2 regions of the Lacticaseibacillus boliensis genome follow, and region 1 is predicted to be linked to the other one. Evidence: riboswitches for the same ligand, from Rfam matches in the RefSeq annotation. Region 1 holds a riboswitch; the other holds the start of a gene.
What was found. Region 1 has a riboswitch for lysine ahead of ACYVRB_RS11940 (ABC transporter permease subunit). Riboswitches for the same ligand answer to the same signal wherever they lie in the genome.
Positions count from the first base shown of each region.

Region 2: it holds a riboswitch for lysine, as region 1 does, so the genes downstream of both, ACYVRB_RS09710 (amino acid permease) here and ACYVRB_RS11940 (ABC transporter permease subunit) in region 1, are expected to answer to the same signal.

Region 1 covers NZ_BAAIHN010000035.1:15,301-18,413, forward strand. The annotation lists gene ACYVRB_RS11940 (ABC transporter permease subunit) at 1-1,149, opposite strand, end outside; lysine riboswitch at 1,331-1,500, opposite strand; gene ACYVRB_RS11945 (mannose/fructose/sorbose PTS transporter subunit IIA) at 1,922-2,896, shown strand; gene ACYVRB_RS11950 (PTS mannose/fructose/sorbose transporter subunit IIC) at 2,957-3,113, shown strand, end outside.
Region 2 covers NZ_BAAIHN010000022.1:33,969-37,081, forward strand. The annotation lists gene alsS (acetolactate synthase AlsS) at 1-434, shown strand, start outside; gene budA (acetolactate decarboxylase) at 622-1,329, shown strand; lysine riboswitch at 1,411-1,586, shown strand; gene ACYVRB_RS09710 (amino acid permease) at 1,730-3,113, shown strand, end outside.

The DNA.
Region 1 (3,113 bases):
GATCACTAAGGCCGCCATCGTTTTGTTCATGTTGATGCCAAAGGCCTGGGCGGCGCCGTAATACAACACGGCGGCCTGCACGATCATTGGCGTGCCTCGGAAGACTTCGATGTAGACGCTCAGCAGCCAGTTGATGAACCACTGGAGGCCACGCTTGCCTTTGGTCTTAGGCTTGGGAATGGTGCGGACGATGCCGACCAGCAAGCCGATGATGAAGCCGACGATCGTCCCGACTAAGGAGATCAACAGCGTCATGCCGGTGCCACGAAGCAACATCGGGCCGTATTGTTTCAAGATGCTGAGGAACCAGTTGCCTTGTTTGGAGGTGTCTGGCTGTACGGCGACGGCGGTGTTCATCAGCTTGTTGCGTTCCTTGGTCGAGATCTTGGCCAAGGTTGCGTTGATGGTGGCCTTGTCCGGATCGTTTTTGCGCAAGCCGATGGCGAGGTCGACGTCTTCCGGGCTGGTCTTGAAACCGTTAGCCTTGGAAAACTTCAGGTACTTCAGGTTCGGGTTAGCGTCTTGGGCAGTGATGCCTTCAGGAATTTCGGAGACATACCCGTCGATGGTGCCAGACTCCAATGCCACCCGCATTGCCGGGAAGTTGTTCATCGCTTCTTCTTTGACGACACCCTTCATCTGCTTGATGGCTTGATAATGGAAGGTCGACAGTTGCGCCGTGATCTTAGCGCCTTTGAAATCTTGAATGCTCTTCGCCTTGGCGAACTTGCTGTCGCGACGGACAACCACCGTCAGCTTCGAAGCATAGTAAGTATCGGTAAAGTCAATCGTCTTGCGGCGGTCAGGCGTTGGTGACATCCCGGCGATGATCGCGTCGATCTTGCCGGAAGTCAATGCAGGTGGGAGGCCATCCCAAGAGGTCTTGACCACGACCACCTTTTTGCCCAAGGCCTTGGCGACTTTCTTGGCCATCTGAACATCATAGCCGTTGGCGTAGTCGTGGGAGCCTTGAATTTTGACGGCGCCGTTAGCTGACGTCGACTGGGTCCAGTTGAACGGGGCGTACCCACATTCCATCCCGACTTTGAAGGTGCCGCTTGCCGAAACCGGCGTCGGCCGGCCGGCAACCGCCGCCGCTATCCCTATCATCATGGCTACCCCCAACAGGTAGTGCCACACTTTCTTCATAAGACATTGTCCTCCTTCGTGGTTTGGCGAGTGACGCGGTAAGGCGTCACGTTGCAATTGTTGTCGAGCTACGCGCTAAGTGCGCGTTGCTTCGCTCTTCACCGAAGGAATAGAGAGAACATTAAAGGGGATCGACCCTCAATTAAATAAAGGTCGATCCCCTGATTTCAGTAGTTAAAACCAGAATCATAGCGCTCCGCATTGCTGCGACAGTCTAAGCGATTTTCTCGCTTAGCCCAACCTGATGTGCGCCGAATCGCACAGGAGATTTCGGCGGGGATGCTTACGGCAACTTCATCGGGATTCAGCCCTCCGTTGCGTTCGTCACCACCCGCGACCTCTATTTCTTGGTGGATATTCATATGTCTTGTTGCGAGTATAGCGGATGCGCCTGCGTCCGTCAACGTATTATGGTGATCGATGATAAAACGTTTTCCCAAAAATAAAAACGTTTTATCGATTATTAACATCACAACTGTTTCCATAGCCCGTGAAAACAAAATCGCCAAAACGTCTCACATTTTCCAGTCTTAGATACGGCACAGCCCCACAATTCGAGAAAAATTTAACAAGAAAAGATTTCGCTGATGCCCGCTGGTATAGTCCTTTCATGAAAACGCTCAATTTTGCGTCAAGAAAGGGATTGCAAAAGCCCCGTGATAACGGCATACTAGCTCTTGGGGATTCATTTCGTGGGCAATTTCTGCACATTATTCTCATTATTCCGTGTAGAGGGACCCACACCCAAATATTATTTAGGAGGCGACAAACAATGGTCGGAATCATTCTTGCTAGTCACGGGCAATTCGCCGCTGGCATTAAGCAATCCGGTCAAATGATCTTCGGTGAGCAAGAGAAAGTCGAAGCTGTTACTTTCATGCCCAACGAAGGACCAGATGATCTGAAAGCACATCTTGAAGAAGCCATTGCGAAGTTCGATGCGGACGACGAAGTGTTGTTCCTAGTCGATCTGTGGGGCGGTTCACCATTCAACCAATCCAACGGTTTGTTCGAAGCACATAAGGACAAGTGGGCAATCGTTACAGGTCTGAACCTGCCGATGCTCATTGAAGCTTATGGCTCGCGTCTGTCGATGACCTCAGCACATGAGATTGCAGCACACTTGGTAGAAGCAGGACGTGACGGGGTCAAGATCAAGCCTGAATCGCTTGAACCAAAACCTGCTGCCGCAGCTGCACCAGCTGCCAAGGGTGGTAACGCTGGCCGTCCAGGCAGTCTCGAATACGTCCTTGCACGTATCGACTCTCGCCTGCTGCACGGACAAGTTGCAACGGCTTGGTCGAAGTCAGTTAAGCCAACGCGGATCATTGTTGTTTCTGACAACGTTGCTCGCGACAAGCTTAGAAAGCAATTGATCACCGATGCTGCTCCTGGTGGCATCCACGCGCATGTTGTTCCAGTTGATCAGATGATCAAGATCGCCAAAGACGACAAGCACTTTGGCGGTGAAAAAGCACTGCTATTATTCGAAAATCCTGAAGACGCGTTGCGTGCTGTCGATGGTGGTGTGCCACTGAAGGAAATCAACGTCGGTTCTATGGCGCATTCCGCAGGTAAGGTACAACCAAACAAAGTGTTGGCATTCGATCAAGAAGATATCGACACCTTCGGTAAGTTGAAGGCTAAGGGCATCAAGTTTGATGTTCGTAAGGTCCCAACCGATTCCGCAGAAAACATGGATAACATCTTGAAGAAGGCTCAAGACGCCTTGAACGCTGCCAAGTAGTGATTTAAGCGTTTTGCCGCTTGTTTATATTTTTACCCAGGAAAAAGGGAGGATACTACAATGTCTTTGAACTTCATTCAAATCATCCTAGTCCTCATCGTTGCGTTCCTGGCTGGGATGGAAGGGATTCTTGATGAATTCGAATTCCATCAACCAGTTGTTGCGTGCACGTTGATTGGCTTGGTTACAGGTAACCTAGTGCCATGTATCATCTTAG
Region 2 (3,113 bases), on a different contig from region 1:
TTTCCAACGGGATGCAGACGCTTGGGGTCGCCTTGCCTTGGGCGATCGCAGCGACCTTGGTCCGTCCAGGGGAGAAGGCTGTATCCGTTTCTGGTGATGGTGGCTTCTTATTTTCAAGCCAAGAACTTGAAACAGCTGTGCGCCTGCACGCCAACATCGTGCACATCATCTGGAACGATGGCCACTACGACATGGTTAAATTCCAAGAAGAGATGAAATACGGTCAGTCCGCCGGTGTCGACTTTGGCCCTGTCGATTTTGTGAAATATGCGGAAAGCTTCGGCGCCAAAGGCTTGCGTGTCGAAAAGCCGACAGATCTGGGCAAGGTTTTGGACGAAGCATTTGCCACCGAGGGCCCCGTTGTCGTCGACATTCCAGTCGATTATTCCGACAACTTGAAGCTCAGCCAGACCATGTTGGAAGACCAGTTCTAACAGGTAGATACAGCCGGAGAGCATGTGTTTTTCTTAACAAGATACCGATATCTTGCGGGTTTTAACCGATTTTTATGTACTATAAACAGCCTGTATACATCAACAGTGCAACAGTTTTTAAAAATTGTTGCACTTTTGCTTGGGTTGGGCGTATAATGAAGCCATTCAATTCTTAGGAGGGACAATCATGAGTTCATTGTTATTCCAACATGGTACTTTAGCCAATCTCGTGCCAGGTTTATTCGCAGGGACACTCACTATTGGGGAGTTAATGCGTCATGGTGATACTGGTATTGGCACCTTAGCTGGACTCGACGGCGAGCTTGTGATCCTCGACGGCGTCGTCTACCAAGTGGCTTCCAGTGGTAAGATCCGGGTCGTTGATCCTGATGAAAAGGTGCCGTTTGCTAATGTGCATTACGCACATTTTGAAGACGCCCAACAAATTACGAACGTCAGTGACGCTGACATCCGCCCAACGATTGTCAACGCGTTGCGGACCAAGAACACCTTCGCTGGCGTCAAGATGCACGGCCACTTCAGTTATGTGCAGACGCGGGTCGTTTGTGCCCAAACCGCACCATATCCAACGTTGCGCCAGACTGCTGAAGCTCAGGCGATGTTTGATACCACTGATGTTACTGGGACAGTTGTGGGTTATTATTCCCCACAACTGTATGCCGGGGTTTCCGCACCAGGATTCCACCTGCATTTCTTGAGTGACGACCACAAATTTGGCGGCCATCTGTTGAAGATGGATGTCGAATCGGCGGATCTCGCGTTGCAAACCTTCTCGGATTTGCGATTGCATCTGCCTGTAGAAGATCAAGATTTCCAACGGGAAGACCTCGAAGGCAACAAAATCGTCGAGGATATCCGGATGGCTGAGAAATAAGTGAGAACCAAATGAGAGCCGCTGGCGTAAGCCGGCGGCTTTTTGGTATACTGCTTGCAGTGTGCCATAACGGCACGAAAACGTGATATTAGAGGTCGCACGGGCCATCAGTCGAGTGTCGGGACTAGCTGTCGCTAGGAGGAACGCATTCAAAAGGGGATCGTGCCGAAAGTCTTTTGCAGCGACAGTACAAAAGGCTTGGGTCAAGTTGGAATACGACTTGAACTGTCGCCAATCGGCGGGGTGCTAATCAGTCTGTGTCTTTCAGCGCGCATTGGCCTTAGCAATGCGCGTTTTTGTGCTTTCTGGCACGGTAGGACCTGAAGTGAAAGGAAGCGCAATAGTGGCAAAACAGGAACATACTCAGGTGAGTCGGTCATTAAAGACCCGGCACCTGTCGATGATCGCTCTTGGTGGTTCGATCGGGACTGGCTTATTCGTTGCCAGCGGCAGTGCCATCGCGACTGCCGGACCTGGTGGGGCGATCCTCGCTTATATCGGCATCGGGATCATGGTCTTCTTCTTGATGACCAGTCTGGGTGAAATGGCAACTTATATCCCGGTTTCCGGGAGCTTTTCAGAATACGCGAGTCGCTTTGTCGACCCAGCGGTGGGCTTTGCCTTAGGGTGGAACTATTGGTTCAACTGGGCGATCACGGTGGCGGTTGATGTTGCCACGACCGCTATCGTCATGCATTTTTGGTTGCCGGCGGTACCGGGTTGGATCTTTTCGCTCGGATTTTTGGCGTTGATTTTCTTGATCAACATCATCTCGGTGCGATCGTTTGGCGAAACCGAGTATTGGCTGTCGCTGATCAAAGTCATCACCGTCATCGTTTTCTTGGCTGTCGGGATCATGACGATCGTCGGGATCCTCGGAGGCAAGCCGATCGGGCTGCATAATTACACCTTCAAGGCCGCGCCGTTTGTCGGCGGCTGGCCGGCGACGCTGTCAGTGTTTGTGGTTGCTGGGTTCTCGTTTCAAGGGACAGAGCTGATCGGGATTACCGCCGGCGAGTCCGAGACGCCTGAAACCAGTATTCCCAAGGCGATTAAGCAGGTGTTTTGGCGGATCTTGCTGTTTTATATCCTCGCTATCGCCGTCATTGCGGCCATTATTCCGTACACCAGCCCGAATCTTTTAGGCGCCAGCGCCCAAGACGTGGCCATCTCACCGTTCACACTGGTATTCAAACGTATCGGCTTGGCAGGTGCGGCGAGTGTCATGAACGCCGTGATCTTGACGTCGGTGATCTCCAGCGCCAACTCGGGGATGTACGCGTCGACGCGGATGCTGTGGGCGATGGGCAACTCTGGTTTTGCCCCGCGGATCTTTGGCAAAACGAACCGCCGCGGCGTGCCGCTACCGGCATTGCTGGCAACCACCGCAGTTGGGGCGTTGACGTTTTTGTCCAGCATCATGGGGCCAAGCGTCTACCAACTGCTGGTCGCCGCAAGCGGCCTCACAGGCTTTCTCGCGTGGCTTGGCATCGCTGTATCCCATTACCGCTTCAGGCGTGCTTTCGTCGCTCAGGGGCACTCTCTGGACGAATTAGTGTACCATGCGAAGTGGTTCCCGATCGGACCCCTGTTGGCGATCGTCATGAGCCTGGTCATGATCTTAGGTCAAGATATCTCCAGTGTGACCCATTTTGCCTGGGGCCGACTATTAGTTTCGTATATGTCGATCCCGTTATTCATCGTATTGTTGGTCTGGTATAAGGTCAAACACAAGACACATCTGATCCCGTTGGCTGAAGTCGATCTGACGCCGCATCGAGATC